4 regions of the Arthrobacter sp. NPDC058130 genome follow, and region 1 is predicted to be linked to each of the others. Evidence: riboswitches for the same ligand, from Rfam matches in the RefSeq annotation. Region 1 holds a riboswitch; each other region holds the start of a gene.
The links. A riboswitch is a leader RNA that binds a small molecule or an ion and turns the genes downstream of it on or off. The one in region 1 is predicted to bind S-adenosylmethionine.
Positions count from the first base shown of each region.

Region 1 (4,349 bases):
CGGTGGCCATGGGGCCCCTTTCCTTGCAATGTAAAAATCATGGCGATGTGAACTTCATGAAGAACGTGTGGTCAGCGCACGACGGCGGGGTCCCGGCTTTCAGCGGCCGCTGCGGCAGGGGCCGCAGCCGGCAGTTCGGTGTCGCCGAGGGCCCGGTCCTTCGTTTCCGGTGACTTGAGGGTGGCCACGATGGTGATGGCGGAGACGGCGAGGAAGTAGACGACCACCCAGACCGGATTTCCGCCGCCGGCGGCCAGCAGGGCCGTGGCGACCAGCGGAGCCAGCCCGCCGCCGAGCACCGAGCCGATCTGGTAGCCGATGGACACACCGCTGAAGCGGACGCGGGTGCTGAAGAGCTCCGAGAAGAACGCAGCCTGGGGGCCGTACATCGCATCATGGCCGATATTGAGGCCGACGACGACGCCCAGGATGATCAGCAGAAAATTGCCGGTATCCAGCAGCCAGAAGAAAGGGATGATGGCGGCGGCACTGGCCACGGCGCCAAAGAGATAGACGGATCGGCGCCCGAAGCGGTCCGACAGGGCACCCCACAGCGGCACGGTGACCAAGCCCAGCGCCGAGGCGATCAGGACGGCGGTCAGCCCGGTGTTGCGGTCGGTTCCGGCAACCTGCGTGAGGTACGTCAGGATGAACACTGTGTACACGTAGTAGAACGCGTTCTGGGCGATCCGGAGGCCCGTGGTCAGCAGGATCTGGCGCGGGTGCGTCTTGAAGCTCTCCACCACCGGGCGGGCGGCAACGGTCTGGACAGACTGGACGTGCTTGAACTCGGGGCTGTCCTCGACGGAGAGCCGGATGGCCAGGCCCACGGCAACCAGGACCAGGCTCGCCACGAACGGCACGCGCCAGCCCCAGGCCAGGAACTGCTCGTCGCTCAGGGTGTTCTCCAGCAGGAGGAGGACGCCGGTGGCCAGCAGCATGCCCGAGGTGGGGCCAAGCTGGGTGGCGCTGGAAGTCAGGCCCCGTTTTTTGGGGGCGGCATGCTCCACGGTCATGAGGGCGGCGCCGGCCCACTCGGCGCCGTAGCCGATGCCCTGGATCACGCGCAGCAGGAGCAGCAGGGCCGGCGCCACCCAGCCGATCTGGGCGTAGGTGGGCAGGAGCCCGATTGCGGTGGTGGCGAGTCCGGTCAAGAGCAGGGAGGCCACCAGGACGGTCTTCCGGCCGATCCTGTCGCCGTAGTGGCCGCCCAGCACCCCGCCGACGGGCCGGGCAACGAACCCGACGGCGTATGTGGCGAACGCGGCGATGGTGCCTATGAGAGGGGCGGCCGGGGCGAAGAACAGCGGGCCGAAGACGGTGGCCGCGGCGAGGCCGTACAGGACGAAGTCGTAGCCTTCGATGGTGGTGCCGATGAAGCTGGCTACGGCCACCTTCCCGGTCATCTTCTGCGGGCGCATCTTCTGCGGGCGTGCGGTTTCAGTGCTCATGTGCGGTCTCCTGGCGTGTGCCGGGAAAGCGCTGCCTCCGCAGATTCTGCCAGCCAGGGCCGCGAATCCGAGCGGAAGGCGGCGCCTTCTCCATCGGTCCTGGCGGTAGCACCGTCCTCGGGGAGGGGGTTGCTGCGGCGTCACGGAGCCAGGTCTCTCAGCCGCTCGGGATGGTTACGACTCCATCTGACACGGCCCGCGGACAGATACGGAAAAAGCCAGTCACATTTTGTAACCGGCTTTTCCAAATCCTGTTAACCCCTGATCCTTGGGCTCCTAGATGCCCACCCGCCACCCTTCGCGGGCGGGGCATTCGTTCACCACGACGTCCAGCCCGGCGGCCTTGGCGCGGCCCACCGCGGCGTCGTCGAAGACGCCCAGTTGCAGCCAGACGGCCTTTGCGCCGACGGCGATGGCCTGGTCTATGACGGCGCCCACCTTGTGGGAGTTGACGAAGCAGTCCACGACGTCGATCGGATGCTTCTCTGCCGGGATGTCCGCCAGCGAGCGGTATCCCCTCTCCCCGTGGACGTCGTCGCCGGGCAGGTTGACCGGAATGATCTCCATGCCCATCCTGTCCCGGATGTACAGGGAGACGTCGTAGGCAGAGCGCCATTCATTAGTGGTGAGGCCAACCACCGCCCACGTGCCTTTGGTTCGCATGAGGCGGTCAATGACTGCCGGATCGTTAACGTGGGCCATGCATCAACCTTACTCCTGCGACCTTTGGGCGCGATCTTCGAATAAATGAATGATTCCAACGCGTGAGCCGGCGCCGTGAACGAATATTACAGCGCCGACGGCTTGGATTTTGTGAAATCCCGCATTTGACGTTCTAGTTGGTAGGGACCATCCCGAGCGGCCGAGAGACCTGGATCGATGAAGCCGCAGCAACCCCCGGTGACGTGGGACGACCATTCCCACGCCGCTGTTCCTCCTCTTTCGATCGAACTTTCGATGGAGCGGGAGGGACCAAGGGTGCTACTGCCAGGACCGATGGAGTGCCATAAATGACCCCTGAGAATTCTTCCGCCTTGCCCACCGTTGCCCGGATTCCGTCCGCGGCAACCCCACAAACCTCTTCGGACGCGACGGCGATCGAAGCAGGGCTGCGTGACGCGCCTGGCTCCTCTCGCGGCTCGTCGGGATGGTCCCTGACCGAGCCCACGGACGGCGCAGTGCACGGCGTCCCCACCGACGGACCGGCGCGTCACCGCAGCACCACCCCCGAGCACAACCCCGCCGCTGGCACCATCCCGGCAGAGACGGTTGCTTTCTGGGAAGAGCAGGCCCTCCGCCTCGACTGGGCCGAACCCACCGGTACGGCCGCGGGCGGCCTTGCGGGCAGCGGCAAGCCCTGGCACACTGCGCACCGGCGCGTCCCGGCCGACGTCGAGGCCGGCATCGGCCCGCAGATCACCTGGTTCGAAGGCGGCAGGCTCAATGTCGCCTACAACTGCGTCGACCGCCACGTAGCGGCGGGGCGCGGGGAGAAGGTGGCGCTGCATTTCGAGGGCGAGCCCGGCGACCGCCGCGCCATCACCTACGCCGAACTCCAGCGCGAGGTGTCCAAGGCCGCCAACGCGCTCCTGGACCTGGGCATCACCAAGGGCGACCGCGTGGTCATCTACCTCCCGGTCATCCCCGAAACCGTGATCATCACGCTCGCCGTGGCCCGCATCGGCGCCGTCCACTCCCTGGTCTTCGGCGGCTTCTCCGCCGAGGCCCTGAAGTTCCGGGTGGAGGACACCGGAGCCAAACTTCTGGTCACCACCGATGGGCAGTTCCGCCGCGGCACCGCCGTTCCGGTCAAGGACAACGCGGACGCCGCCGTCTCCGGCGAGAACGCGATCGAGCACGTCCTGGTGGTCAACCGGACCACCCCGGCCGAAGAACTCGGCACCGTCCCGATGACCGCGGGCCGCGATGTCTGGTGGCACGACGCTGTCGGGACGGCCTCCGACGTCCACGAGGCCGAAGCGTTCGACGCCGAGACGCCGCTGTTCATCATGTACACCTCCGGCACCACCGGCAAGCCCAAGGGCCTGGTCCACACCTCCGGCGGCTACCTCACCCAGGCGTCCTGGAGCTTCGAGCACCTGTTCAGCAACCCCGACCCGGCGCTCCGGGACCAGGACGTGCACTGGTGCACGGCAGATCTCGCCTGGGTCACCGCGCACACCTACGAGCTCTACGGCCCGCTCTCCAACGGCGTCACGCAGGTCATCTTCGAGGGCACGCCGAACACCCCTCACCCGGGCCGGCACTTCGAAATCATCGAGCGGTACGCGGTCACGCAGTACTACACCGCGCCCACCCTGGTCCGCTCCCTCATGGGCTGGTTCCCCGACGGTGTCCCGGACACGTACGACTTCTCCTCCATCCGCCTCCTCGGCACGGTGGGCGAGGCCATCAACCCGGAGGCCTGGCGCTGGTTCCGGGCCAACATTGGCGCCGGCACCGCCCCGGTGGTGGACACCTGGTGGCAGTCCGAAACCGGCGCCGCCATCCTCTCCCCCGCCCCGACGGACACCGGGTTCAAGCCCGGCTGCGCGGCCCGCCCGCTGCCCGGTGTCAGCACCCGCATCGTGGACGAGGCCGGCAACACCGTTGCACCGGGCGTCCAGGGCTTCATCGTGGTGGACTCCCCCGGCCCGGCGATCGCCCGCACGGTCTGGGGCAACCCGCGGCGCTACTTCGATTCCTACTGGCGCCAGTACGCGGCGCAGGGCTGGTTCCTCGCCGGTGACGGCGCCAAGTATGACGACGACGGCGACATCTGGATCCTCGGGCGGGTGGATGACACGCTCAACGTCTCCGGACACCTGCTCTCCACCATCGAGGTCGAATCGGCGCTCGTGTCCCACCCGGATGTGGTGGAGGCCGGGGTCTGCCCGG
Region 1 covers NZ_JBHVTV010000001.1:659,612-663,960, reverse strand. The annotation lists gene ACFVTM_RS03115 (NtaA/DmoA family FMN-dependent monooxygenase) at 1-10, opposite strand, end outside; gene ACFVTM_RS03110 (MFS transporter) at 72-1,451, opposite strand; SAM riboswitch class I at 1,539-1,628, opposite strand; gene ACFVTM_RS03105 (CoA-binding protein) at 1,728-2,153, opposite strand; gene acs (acetate--CoA ligase) at 2,462-4,349, shown strand, end outside.

Region 2 (4,349 bases), on a different contig from region 1:
GAGTCCCGTTTGCCGCAGTTGCTGCAGGCCGGCCAGCAGGCGCTCGGCATCCTCCAGCCGGGAGCCGAGGCCGAAGCTGGCGCGCAGGGAGCCTGCGGGCAGGCCGAGCCGCTTGAGCAGCGGGTGGGCGCAGAAGCGGCCGTCGCGCAGGCCAATGCCGTGTTCGGCCGACAGGTAGGCGGCCACCAGCCCGGCGTCGTAGCCTTCGACCGAAAAGTTCACGACGCCGATGGTGCCGGCCTGATCTCCCGCTTCGGAATCGGCAAAGATCCGGTGCACGGTCACGCCCTCAATGGCTTCGAGGCCCTCGACCAGGAAGGACCGGATGGCGTCCTCGTGGGCCTGCCACTGCTCCGGGTCCAGGGCTGCGATCACCTGGGTGGCGCGGGCCAGGGCGGCCGCACCCAGGACGTTCGGCGAGCCGCCCTCGTGCCGGGCCGGTCCGGTGGTCCAGCTGACGGAATCGAGCCGGGCATCGCGGACAGCGCCTCCGCCGGCCAGGTGCGGGGTGCCGGCGTCGAGCCAGTCCGTCCGGCCCACCAGCACGCCGGAGCCGAACGGGGCGTACAGCTTGTGCCCGGAGAATGCGAGATAGTCGACGTCGTCCGCGGCGATGTCAATCCGCCGGTGCGGGGCCAGCTGCGCGGCGTCGACGACGATCCTGGCGCCGTACTCGTGCGCCAGTGCGGCGAGGGCCCGGATCGGCAGGATTTCCCCGGTGACATTCGAGGCGCCTGTGACGGCCAGCAGGCTGACCCCGCCACGGGAAAGCTCGTCCCGCAGGAGGCCCACCGTGGCTGCGAGGGTGGGGGCGGCCACGACGCTGCGGTGCGGGACGTTCTGCCAGGGCAGGAGGTTGGCGTGGTGCTCGATGTCGAGATACAGGACCTCGCCCGCGGGACGGCCGTCGCGCAACGGCAGGCAGCCGGCCAGCAGGTTCAATGAATCGGTGGTGTTGCGGGTGAAGATCACGGAATCGTCCGGCCGGCCGCCGACGAAGTCCCGCACGATGTCCCGGGCGTTCTCGTAGACGGAGGTGCTGATCTGCGATGCGTAGCCGGCGCCGCGGTGCACGCTCGCGTAGTACGGCAGGATTTCGTTCAGGTAGGCCGAGACGACGGACAGCGCCGGTGCGGAGGCGCCGTAGTCGAGGTTGGCGTAGCGGGCGTGGCCGCCGGTGATCAGCGGGGCCTGGATTTCGGCGCCGGTGACGGCGGCCAGCGGGCGGGCCGCGACGGAATGCCGCCCATCAGGGCGCACAGCTTCGGTGGCGGCGTGGAATTCGGGGGCTGCGGGGAAAATGGCAGTTGTCATGGGACCTCACTCGACCAGGACCCCACATGGTGGGAATCCGCGCTTGCCGGGTCCGTTCCGGACCGGCCAGGTCGTCACCCGGGGCACCCCACCGCGACTGGAGGGTTGCCGGCCAGCAAACCGGGGTTTAGCGCTGGCACTCGTGACCTGCATCGAGCGTAGGACATCCGCGCCGCCGGGGAAAAGGCGCCAGCGATTGTGAAGCGGATTGTTACGGACCAGGGCTAGGAGGCAGCCGGAGCCGCCGTGAAACCATCCAAGGACGGCACTGACGGCGACGTGACGCGGCGCGCCGGGCATGTTCCGGGGCATCCGCCGCGCGTATCGGCGCCGCCGCACGCTCTCATCGCAGTCCCCGTCTCCCTCAATTCCCAGGGCGGCCGCCTCAGGCCGGCCACAGTGTCGGTCCCGGGGTTCCGGGCACCGGCGGGCTGGACGCTGAGGCCGAACAGGGCTTCCAGCGCAGCGGCGTAGTCGTGCTGGCGGCCGTCCGCGGCCAGTTCACGGGCGCGGACCGTGGGGAGGTGAAGCAGGCGGCGGACCAGCCGGCGCATCGCAAGGTTCACATCCTCGGCCTGGGCGCCGGGTCCGTGTTGCTTCAGGGCGCGCTCCATTTCAGCCTCGAGGACGTGGTGGACGTGCCGGCGCAGGGCCACGATGGCGGCATCGACTGCGCGCATTTTCTCTCGTTCTTCGAAGCGGTGCGCCGCCAGCCGGACCATTGTGCGGGCGCGGCGGAGCGCCTCGGCGTCCGCCGGGGGAGCGGCGAAACGCACTGAATCCAGGGTGATCAGTTCAACGCCCGGCAGGTCCGCCACGCGGGGGTCGAAGTCATGGCTGGGAGCGAGGTCGACGACGGTGAGGGCACGGCCTGTGCCATCCCGCCACTCCGCCAGTTGGGCGGCAGCGATGCGCGTTTCCGTGCCGCTGCAGCCAATGACGATGTCTGCCCGGGCAACAGCGGCGGGCAGCTCCTGTGCCGTCAGCGCCGTGCCGCCCCTGCTTGCCACAAAGGCCTCCGCGCGGCCGGATTGGGAGAAGACGGAGATGGTGGGGCATCGTTTGCTCCTGAGGATTTCCGCGACGCACGCGGCGTAGGAACCTGTGCCGAAGAGGACCACGGAAGCTTCAGCCAGGGACGGGTGCCCGACCCCGGTAGCGGCCAGTTCAAGGGCCACGGAGGCTATGGACCTGCTGGCGCTGCTGAGCGTGGTCCGCGCGCCCACGTCCCGGCCCGTGCGGGAGGCCTCCTGAAACAGCCGGACCAGAAGCCCGCTCGCCGTACCTGCGGCTTGTGCGTCAGCGAGGGCGCGGCGGACCTGGCCGGTGACTTGGCGCTCACCCACCACAACGGAGTCCAGGCCCGCTGCAACGGCGAAGAGATGCTCCGCCGCCGACGCTCCGGACGAGTGTTCGAACAGGGAAGCGAGCCGGGCAGCGGGCAGGCCCGAACAGAGGCGGACAGAGCCCAGGGCCTCGGAGCAGGCGGTATCTACATCGTCCCTGGACGCCACCTCGCAGTAGATCTCGAAGCGGCTGCAGGTGGACACGACCACGGCTCCGGACACGGCGGAACTGCTGGCGAGCAGATGCTGGCCCAGCTCCGAGGAGACGGCCTGGAGCCGGGCGGCGGACTCTATGTCCAGGTCCCGGTACTTCGCAACCAGGACCAGCAGAACCGGACCGACGCCGGCGTCGGGGGTTTCGGGATCCTTGGGGTGAACCGATCCAGACATGGCTGCCCTCCTGCCGCTCGATGCCACTCCACGCCTTGACGGCAGCGAAGCTGGGGACAGCGTCGTACAGAGGCCCTTGGGAATCCTTGAGGGGAGCCTAGAGGAGGTCGTCGAGCCCGGGGTTGAGCCGCTTGAGCACTTCCGAGTGGAGGATCGAGTTGGTGGCCAGGGCGTTGCCGCCGAAGGGGCCGTCCTCGCCCTCGAGCGAGGTGAAGCGGCCGCCGGCCTCGGTCACGATCGGCACCAGCGCGGCCATGTCGTAGAGGTTCAGTTCGGGTTCGCAGGCGATGTCCACCGCGCCCTCGGCCACGAGGCAGTACGACCAGAAGTCGCCGTAGGCGCGGGTCCGCCACACTTCCTCGGTGAGGCCCAGGAACTCGTCCAGGTTTCCGCGTTGCTTCCAGCCGCCCAGGCTGGAGTAGGACAGCGAGGCGTCCTCGAGCCTGGACACGTTGGACACTTTCAGCCGTGTGGCGGCGGCAAGGGAGCGGCCCGTGTAGGCGCCGGCTCCCTTGGCGGCCCACCAGCGCTTGCCCAGTGCCGGTGCGCTGACGACGCCGACCACCGGCTCGCCCTCGTCGACGAGGGCGATCAGGGTGGCCCAGACCGGGACGCCGCGGACAAAGTTCTTGGTGCCGTCGATCGGGTCAATGATCCAGCGGCGGGAGCCGTGGCCCGAGCTGCCGAACTCTTCGCCCAGGACCGCGTCGCGCGGCCGGGACCGGGAGAGCTGGCCTCGGATGGCCTCTTCAGCAGACTTGTCGGCATCGGTGACGGGCGTCAGGTCCGGCTTCGTCTCGATCCGAAGGTCGAGCGCCTTGAAGCGGCTCATGGTCTGGGAGTCGACGGAATCTGCCAGTACATGGGCAAGGCGCAGGTCATCGTTGTAGCTCGAAGCGGATTGGCTCATGGTTCCAAACTACCGTCAAAGCGGCCCGCCCGCCGGGAGGCCGCGGCATTGCGCCGCCGGCCCGCAAGCCCGGCTGGCTAGGAGACGGTGCCCAGTTCCTTGGTTTCCTGCGCTTCCATGCGCGGGTCCGTGCCCAGCAGCCGGCGCAGGGAGGCGAGCCGGGCGGGGCCGGAGGGGCCCGCGTGCCCGGCCGCAACCCACGCGTCCACGCCGCAGTTGACGGCGGTGGCGTCGTGCTTGCAGCCGCGTTCGCAATCATCGGTGCCCGGTTCCAGGTCCGGAAAGGAATGCAGGATCCGGTCCGGGTCCACGTGGGCCAGCCCGAAGGACCGGATGCCGGGGGTGTCGATGATCCAGCTGCCGGCCGGGGCATCGTTGACCTTGAGCGC
Region 2 covers NZ_JBHVTV010000007.1:21,357-25,705, reverse strand. The annotation lists gene ACFVTM_RS13200 (aminotransferase class V-fold PLP-dependent enzyme) at 1-1,314, opposite strand, end outside; SAM riboswitch class IV at 1,349-1,462, opposite strand; gene ACFVTM_RS13195 (glutamyl-tRNA reductase) at 1,539-3,050, opposite strand; gene hisN (histidinol-phosphatase) at 3,148-3,960, opposite strand; gene ACFVTM_RS13185 (ribosome small subunit-dependent GTPase A) at 4,038-4,349, opposite strand, start outside.
Region 2: it holds a riboswitch for S-adenosylmethionine, as region 1 does, so the genes downstream of both, ACFVTM_RS13200 (aminotransferase class V-fold PLP-dependent enzyme) here and ACFVTM_RS03110 (MFS transporter) in region 1, are expected to answer to the same signal.

Region 3 (4,349 bases), on a different contig from region 1:
TTATGCGCAGGAGCACGGGCTGCCGGCAACGCTCGACGACGTCCGGCAGCACGGGTTTGTCTCGTACGTCGAATCGGCGCTCCAGGTCGCGGAGCTGGGCCACCGATCCACGCAGCTGCCGGTGCCGCGCTCCAGCTTCCAGGCCACCAGTGTGTTCGCCCAGCTCGAGGCCGTCCGGCGGGGCGCAGGGATAGGCCTGCTGCCCAATTTCCTCGTGGCGGGCAGGCCCGGCTTCCTGCCCGTCCTGCCGGACGATTTCCAGCGCCAGCTGCCCATCTGGGCGGTGGCCCGGCCCGAGTCGCTGCGCTCAGCCCCCGTCCGCGCAGTGCTCGAGGCGATCCGCGGCGAAATTCGGGAGCGCCAGGACGTCCTGGCCGCCTGAGTCCGCTTAAAAACAGACTGCCCGTATCCGCGGGGTGCGCGGATACGGGCAGTCTGGCCCATTGTGGTTTTGGCGGCCATTTTTCCCTGGCTGGGCTTTCCCGGGACTACCGCTTGCCGGCGGCGAGGAGGTCTGCGGTGCCCTGGGCGTCGGCGGCGTCGACGTCGTGGAGCGAAATGCCGCGGGTCTCCTTGAGGAAGAAGACGGCCACCATCGTTACCAGGCAGGCGCCGAGCAGGTAGAGGGCCACCGGGACGGAGGACTTGAACTGGCTCAGCAGGGCCGCGGCGATGATCGGGGCCATGGAACCGGCAACGATCGAGGTGACCTGGTAGCCCAGGGAAACACCCGAGTAGCGCATCCGCGTGGGGAACATCTCGGCCATGATGGCCGGCTGGCCGGCGTACATCAGGGCGTGGAAGAGCAGGCCGATGGTGATCGCGGCCAGGATGATGAAGTCGTTCTTGGTGTCCATCATGGGGAAGGCGAAGAAGCCCCAGGTGCCGCCGAGGATGGCGCCGGCCATGTAGACCGGCTTGCGGCCGAAGCGGTCCGACATGCGCCCGACCATCGGCACCACGGCGAAGTGGACGACGTGCGCGACCAGCAGCAGGAGGAGGATTCGGGAGGTGTCCGTCTGGACAATGACCTTCAGGTACGTGATCGAGAACGTGACCACGAGGTAGTAGAGGATGTTCTCCGCGAACCGCAGGCCCATGGCGGTGAATACGCCGCGCGGGTAGCGGCGGAAGACTTCGGCTACGCCGTAGCCCTTCTTCTCGATGGTGACTTCCTTCTGCGCCTCCAGGAAGATGGGGGCGTCCGTGACCTTGGTCCGGATGTAGTAGCCGACCAGCACGATCACGGCGGAGAGCCAGAAGGCCACGCGCCAGCCCCAGCTGAGGAAGTCGGCGGAGGACAGGGTGGCGGACAGGGTGAACAGCACCGCCGTGGCCAGCAGGTTGCCCAGCGGAACGGCGGACTGCGGCCAGCTGGCCCAGAAGCCGCGGGACTTGCTGGGGCTGTGCTCGGCGACGAGCAGGACGGCGCCGCCCCACTCGCCGCCGACGGCGAAGCCCTGGGCGAAGCGCAGGAAGACCAGCAGGGCCGGCGCCCAGTAGCCGATCTGCGCGAAGGTGGGGAGGCAGCCCATCAGGAAGGTCGAAACGCCCACCAGGATGATGCTGAGCTGGAGCAGCTGCTTGCGGCCGAACTTGTCACCGAAGTGGCCGAAGACGATCCCGCCGATGGGGCGGGCGACGAAGCCGACAGCGTAGGTGAGGAAGGCTGCGATGATGCCGTCCAGTTCCGTACCCGAATTGGGGAAGAACATCTTGCCGAAGACCAGGGTGGCCGCGGAGGCGTAGAGGAAGAATTCATACCATTCAACCACCGTGCCGGCCATGGAGGCCGTCACTACCTTCTTCAGGCCGGACGACTTGACCTCGGTTGCTTCAGCGCGCCTCGCGGCGTTTTCCGTACTCATCGTGACTCCTTTGGCGTCTCCATCGACACCCTGTGGACCATTGGACTGAGGACGCCTGTGATGCAGGGCACATGGCGTCATTCACCCCGAGTATGGACGCTCCCGCCCCTGGCCTCAACGGCCATTAGTGCAGAGCCTATCTGCAAAAATGCACAAACGAGGCTGCCTAGTGGCCGAAGAAGGTCTCCCGCAGCTGGTCGCCGAGCTGGCCGATTTCGGTCAGGAACCCGTCGTGGCCGATCGGCGCCTCAATGATGTGCAGTTCCGCACCGCCGGGCAGGGCATCGGCCAGTTCGCGGGTCTGGGCCGGGAAATACAGTCGGTCCGAGTCCACGGCAGCCACCAGGAACTCGGCGCTGGCCGGGGCCAGCGCCTCCGGCAGGCTTCCGCGCCCCCGGCAGACGTCGTGGCTCATAAGGGCCTCGGTAATGGCGATGTAACTGTTGGCGTCGAAGCGCCGGACCAGCTTGCTGCCCTGGTGGTCCAGGTAGCTTTCCACCTGGTAGCGCCCGCGCCCGGCCAGGGATCCGGCTTCCAGCGGCGCCTCCGGCGCCTGCGGGTTCCGGCCAAACCGGCCATCCAGTTCGGCCGCGGAGCGGTAGGTGATGTGGGCGATGCGGCGGGCGAGGGCCAGCCCTGCTTCGGGCTCCGGGCCGCCGTAGTAGTTTCCGCCATTGAAATGGGGGTCCTGGCGGATGGCCAGGGTCTGGGCCTGCGCAAAGGCAATCTGTTCGGCGGTGCTGCTGGGGCCGACCGAAATCACGGCGCAGCGCCGGACCCGGTCCGGGTACGTGACGGCCCATTCAAGGGCGCGCGCGCCGCCGAGCGAGCCGCCCACCACGGCGTACCAGCTGCCGATGCCCAGGGCGTCGGCCAGCCGTGCCTCGGCGGCGGTGGTGTCCCGCAGCGTGACGAGCGGAAACCTCGATCCCCAGGGGCGCCCGTCCGGGGCCGGGGTGGAGGGTCCTGTGGAACCGTAACAACCGCCCAGGATGTTGATCGAAACGACGAAGTACTTGTCCGTGTCCACGGGAGCCCCGGGTCCGGCGAGCTGCTCCCACCAGCCGGGCTCCTCGCTGGCGCCACGGGTGACATGTGTGTCGCCGGTCAGGGCATGTTCAATGAGCACGGCGTTGGAGGCGTCCGCGTTCAGGGTCCCCCACGTTTCGAAGCCGAGGACCACGTCCGGCAGCAGGATCCCGGATTCGAGCTGCAGGTCACCGATCCTGACGTACTGGACGGTCCCGTCCGGCACACGGGAAGCAGTGTGGGCGGGGGCAGTTTCCGGCGTGCTTTCCGGCGCCGTTGCGGCGGCAACAGGGCTCGGGGCTGGATTGGTTTCGGTTTCACCGCTGCGGGTGACGGCAATCGTCATAATGAGGACCTAACTTCGCGCTTGCCTGCCGTCAGCTGACCGGCAGGCCAGGTCTTCACCCGGGGCACCCCGCCGCAAATGGAGGGTTGCCGGCCAGCAAGCCGGGGCTGTCGCTGGCACTCATGACCTGGTACGAGTCTACGAAACGGGGTGCGGAAATGACGAAGATTGTGACTTCCGTGTGACAGCCGGGCGATCCCCGTGTCGATCCAGCCCGTCGAGTTCGCCGGAACCCTGCATCCAGCCCGTCGAGCTCGCCGGAACCGTGCATCCAGCCCGTCGAGGTCGCCGGAAGCCTGCCCAGGCGCCGCAAGGTTACGGCGACTGCGACGGGTTCCGGCGAACTCGGCGTGTCCCGCGCCGGCGAACTCGGCGTGTCCCGCGCCGGCGAACTCGGCGTGTCCCGCGCCGGCGAACTCGGGGCCGGCGGCTGCCAGAGAGCCCCGGTCAGGCGCCCTTGGCGGCGCGGAATCCGGCGTCGAGGTCCGCGAGGATGTCGTCGATGTGCTCCAGGCCCACCGACAGCCGCACCAGCCCGGGATTCACCCCGGCGATCTCCTGCTGCCCGGGCGAGAGCTGGCTGTGCGTGGTGGACGCCGGGTGGATCACCAGGGAGCGGACGTCGCCGATGTTCGCGACGTGCGAGTGCAGTTCGAGGGCATCGACGAACCGCTTGCCGGCCTCCGCTCCCCCGGCGATGTTGAAGGCGACGACGGCGCCGGTCCCCTTGGGCCCGTACTTACGGCCGCGCTCGTACCAGGGGCTGGACGGCAGCCCGGCATAGGCGACCGATTCGACGTCGTCCCTTCCCTCCAGCCACTGCGCCACCTTGGTGGCGTTGGCCACGTGGCGTTCGACGCGCAGGCTCAAGGTTTCGATGCCCTGGGCGATGAGGAAGGCGTTGAACGGGGACACGGCAGAGCCGAGGTCGCGCAGGAGCTGGACCCTGGCCTTGAGGATGTAGGACAGGTTGGCGCCCAGCGCGCCGTCCGCACCGAGGTCCCGGGCGTAGACCAGGCCGTTGTAGGTGGGGTCCGGGGTGTTGAAGCCCGGGAACCGGCCGGGGTCCTTGCCGAAGTCGAACTTGCCTGAATCCACGATCACAC
Region 3 covers NZ_JBHVTV010000009.1:22,363-26,711, reverse strand. The annotation lists gene ACFVTM_RS15205 (LysR family transcriptional regulator) at 1-382, shown strand, start outside; gene ACFVTM_RS15200 (MFS transporter) at 489-1,868, opposite strand; gene ACFVTM_RS15195 (homoserine O-acetyltransferase) at 2,035-3,243, opposite strand; SAM riboswitch class IV at 3,256-3,371, opposite strand; gene ACFVTM_RS15190 (bifunctional o-acetylhomoserine/o-acetylserine sulfhydrylase) at 3,691-4,349, opposite strand, start outside.
Region 3: it holds a riboswitch for S-adenosylmethionine, as region 1 does, so the genes downstream of both, ACFVTM_RS15195 (homoserine O-acetyltransferase) here and ACFVTM_RS03110 (MFS transporter) in region 1, are expected to answer to the same signal.

Region 4 (4,349 bases), on a different contig from region 1:
TCGAAGAACACCGCCGTGGTGGGCTCGGACAGCGCAGCTTCCCACTGCTCCAGGTCCGGGCCGTCCACGAAGACCGTCTCGACCCCCCAGCGCGGCAGGATCTCGTTGAGAATCACAAAGCACGAGCCGAACAGCGAGCGGGCGGCGACCACCCGGTCGCCGGCCGCCAGCAGCGCACCGAGTGCGGTGAAGACGGCGGACATGCCGGAGGCCGTCGCAAAACACGCCTCCGTTCCCTCTAGCAGCCGGAGCCGCTCCTGGAACGTGGCGACGGACGGGTTGCCGTAGCGGGAGTAGACGAAGCGCTCGTCCTCGCCGGTGAAGGCGCGCTCGGCGGCCGCCGCGGACTCGTAGACGAACCCCGAGTTAAGGAAAATCGGCTCGGTGGTTTCCTGGAAGCCGGTGCGGTCGAGGCCGCCGCGGACGGCTTGGGTGTCGGCGGACCAGGCGGCGGCGTCGGGATTGAAAGTCACTTAAATCTTTCCAAGGTTGGTGGGCAGGCCGCGGTTCTTCCAGCCGTTGACGGTGCGTTCGCCAAACCGGTCAGTCTCGCCTTCGAAGCCTTCAAGAACGTTGTACGCGGTGTAGCCGGCCTGTGCCGCGGCCGTCGCGGCGGCGATCGACCGGGCACCGGAGCGGCACAGGAACAGGAGCTCGACGCCGGTGTCCTCCGGCGCCTGCCGCTTTAGCTGCTCCACGAAGTGCGGGTTCGGGGCGCCGCCGGCGACGTTCCACTGGATGAAGAGCGGATCGTTGTCAGTCCCCTTAGTGTCCGGGATGCCGATGTGGGCCCATTCGCCCTCGGTCCGGACATCCACCAGAACGGCTCCCGCCTCCAGCTTGGCCCACGCCTCATTCGGGCTGAGGTCTCCGGCGTAGCTCATGCGTGGCCCTCGAATGCCCCGTCGGCGCCAAACCCGTCGGCGTCAAAGTCGTCGGCGTCGAGCTCATCGACTGCATTCGCCACTGCGGCGTCCGCGCTCGCAATCGCGGCCGGCAGGACCAGCGCCTGCGCCACGATCACGGTGCTGCCGTTGAAGCTGGCGGCCGGGCTTCCATGCAGGACATAGCCCTCGGCCAGGGCTGCCGATACCCGCTCACAGAAGGCGCGGTCATCCGCCCCGGTGAACAGGCGGTAGGCCAGCTTTTCCTCGCCGGCGGTTGAAGCCTTTGCCGCACTGGGGGCAGCGGTTGTACCGGGTATTGCGGGGGTGGACGTGTCGGGCACGACGGATCTCCTCTTCACGCTTGCAGCTCGAATGGTCGATATGCCGAGTATTCACCTGAGGCACCCCGCCGCGAAAGGGAGGGTTGCCGACCGGCCAGTCAGGGCTTGGCGCCGGTTCTCATTACTCCCCAAAAACGTAACACCTACGACGTCGGGCCGCACCGCCGCCGTCGTCATGTTCCGTAACCGGACGACGTCCAACTACCAATGCCGGCTGGTGGAACGAACGGGGCGCACTGGACAAGTAGTAGCGGGCCCCAGTTTCGGGTACTGCCCACTCGTGTTGGCCGGGACGATCCGCCGTCTACTAGGAGGACAGGTCTGCCGAGTCTGCCGGAGTGGCGGCAGATTCGAGCAGTCCGTGAATTGAGCGGTCCGTGATTCGAGCAGTCCGTGAAATGAGCAGTCCCGCTAATCGAACCGTCTTTCCAGTAATTCGTTGTCAGCAAATCGGTGGCTGGAACCGCCGGAGCCGCAGCCGCGGCCCAGCCGGGGACGCCGGAATGGAGCAATCGTGGGCCCGCGAATACTGGTTACCGGGATCGCAAGTGCTGCCGGCCGGACCGTCGCGGCCCAGCTCGAAGCCCGCGGCCTGCCGTATCTCGGCTCCGACGCCCGTGCCGACACCCGCCAGGACGGGGATGCTCCGGCGGCGGCGGTGGTCAGGCTCCTGCCGGCGACGGACCCGGACATGGTCCTGGACCTGCGCCGGCTCGTGGACCGCGAAGCCATCAACCTCATCATCCCGACGCTCACCGTGGAACTTCCGGTCCTGGCCGCGGCCCGGGCCGGGTTCGCCCAGGACGTGCGGATCATCGTAGGCGACCCTGCGGCGGTTGCCCTCGCCAACGATCAGCTGTTCACCACCTGGGCGCTGCAGGCCGCCGGCATTCCGGTGCCCCGGTTCGGGGTCCCGGGCGACCTCGCCGCCGCGCCGGCATCGCTCGCCGGCCTCAGCGGCCCCGTCGTCGTCAAGCCTCGGGTCTTCAAAGGCTCCCACGGTGTCCACGTGCTGGCCGGAACCGCCGTCGTGAGCTGGAAGAATATGCCGACCGGGCAAATTGTCCAGGAGTTCATCCCGGGAGCCGACTACGTGTGCCTGGTGTTCGGCACGCCGGCGCGCAACGCGATGGCGCCGGTGGCCGTGGTTCTCGAAAAGACCAAAACCCCGTATGGACGGGCCGGCAGCGACGAAGTAAGCCGCAGGGTGCCGGCGGGCCAGGCCGGGGACGTGCGGAAGCTGGGGCTGGCCGCCGTCCGCACCCTCGGGCTGACCGGGCCTGTGCAGGTCCAGATCCGCCGCCGCGCGGACGGGACCCCCGTGGTGCTGGGCGTGTGCGCGACCCTGGGGGAGAACAGCACCTGGGCCCCGGAGATGCTCGACGCCGTGCTGGCAACCTTCATGCTCCCGGCGTTCAACCCGGCGTCCTTCCGGCGGTGCCCGGCAGTTCCCGCCGACGCCCTCGGCTGAGTCGCCCTGGGCTGAGTCGACCTGGGCTGAGGATCCGGCGCCGGCCAGTGTGGACGCAGTCTGCGCGGACGCTCAGTGCGCGATGAGATCGGTTCCGTGTGGGGCCCGGCGCGGGTTGCCGGTGGGGTTGTTGCGCGCGCTCTTGAACAGCCCGATCAGCCCAACGGTCAGGGCAGTCGCCACGAGGAGGATGAGCCGCACGACACCCGCCAGGAGCATGAGCAGCACTAGCCCGATTATGAAGGGCAAACACAAAATGAAAACGGCGACGAGGGTTACAAGATAGCCGAATGCGTAGCCAACAAGGGTTGCCTGATCCATTGGACTGCCGTTCATAGCGAGAGGGCGATTCCCTGAATGCTGCCGATACGTTCTGCAGCTGTGCGGCATGTGGTCCCAGGCCACTTCCGCGGTTCCGGACGCCATGGGCCAAGCAGGATCCCGCGCCACCGCGGTTACGGGATCGGCTCAACCGGGCTCCGGACCGTCAACCGCGTGCCCTAGCGGCCGGACGGTGACGGCTCGCGCGCGCCAATGTGCGGTTCGCGTCTAAGCCGGGTCCCCTGCAGGCGTTGCTCCCGCGCGGACTGTTCCTGGCTCACGCTCATGGATGGATCGTCCCACTTAGCCCGTGTGGCGGACAGGGTCTTCAGGCCTTGCTGCAAGCCGTCCCGCAATATGGTTCCAGGAGAAGTCGGCACTTCGGTCCGGGTGACGTGCCAACTTCGTCTCCTTGGGGATCCTCGGCGCGAACGGCGCGGAAGCCACCGACTCCCGCGCCCGGCGATTTCGAAGGGGCAGGCGGGAGCTCGAGGTCCTCCAACTCCTGGCTGCCGGGCAACGGAACCGAACAATCGCCGCAGCACTCCACATCAGCGAAACACGGTCAAGTTCCACGTCCGCAACCTGTTCCGCAAGCTCGATGTCCGCTCCCGGACGGAGGCAATCGCACTGGCGCACAGCCGCGGCATCCGGTAGCTGAGTGGTATCCGGGGAGAACCCGGGACACCAGGGCCGGACCGGGACGGATCCGGCTGCGATGCTATTCGATCGTGGCGAACAGCTCGCTGAGTTCGGCCGTGAGCTGCCGCCGCAGTTCCGGGGTGCCGATTTCCTGGCCGTCGATGTGGTTCACCGGCGCCAGGAGCCGGATGCTGGAGATCAGCCAGACCGCGTCGGCGTCCAGCAGGTCCTTGGGCTCCAGCGGGCCGTAGCCCAGCTCCCAACCGGCGGCCTTCGCGGCGGTGAACAGGGCGCCCTGTGAGGTGCCCGGCAGGATGCCGCTGTCCAGCTGCGGGGTGATGAGCCGCCGGATGGTCCGCACGCCGCCGGCGCCGTCGTCAACGGTTTCCAGGTGGGCCAGCAGCACGGTCGACGTCGGTCCCTCCAGGACCCGGCCGTCCGCGGACGTGAAGATGACGTCGTCGGCGCCCTGCTGGTGGGCGTAGCGCAGCGCCGCCATGTTCACGGCGTAGGAGAGGGTCTTGGCGCCAAGCAGGAGCCAGGGGGCGCGCTCGCCGACTTCGCTGTCGTAGCCTCGGTCCAGCAGGATGACGTCTATTCCGGTCTCGCGCTGCCGGCGGCCGGCGGCCGCGGGGGCGGAGGCCTGGACCCAGCAGGTGGGGGCCGAGGCGCCCTCCGGGCCGCGGG
Region 4 covers NZ_JBHVTV010000014.1:119,059-123,407, reverse strand. The annotation lists gene ACFVTM_RS19815 (O-succinylhomoserine sulfhydrylase) at 1-473, opposite strand, end outside; gene ACFVTM_RS19810 (rhodanese-like domain-containing protein) at 474-884, opposite strand; gene ACFVTM_RS19805 (DUF1737 domain-containing protein) at 881-1,204, opposite strand; SAM riboswitch class IV at 1,240-1,354, opposite strand; gene ACFVTM_RS19800 (hypothetical protein) at 1,743-2,699, shown strand; gene ACFVTM_RS19795 (hypothetical protein) at 2,772-3,020, opposite strand; partial or broken gene ACFVTM_RS19790 (response regulator transcription factor) at 3,502-3,677, shown strand; gene ACFVTM_RS19785 (aminodeoxychorismate lyase) at 3,742-4,349, opposite strand, start outside.
Region 4: it holds a riboswitch for S-adenosylmethionine, as region 1 does, so the genes downstream of both, ACFVTM_RS19805 (DUF1737 domain-containing protein) here and ACFVTM_RS03110 (MFS transporter) in region 1, are expected to answer to the same signal.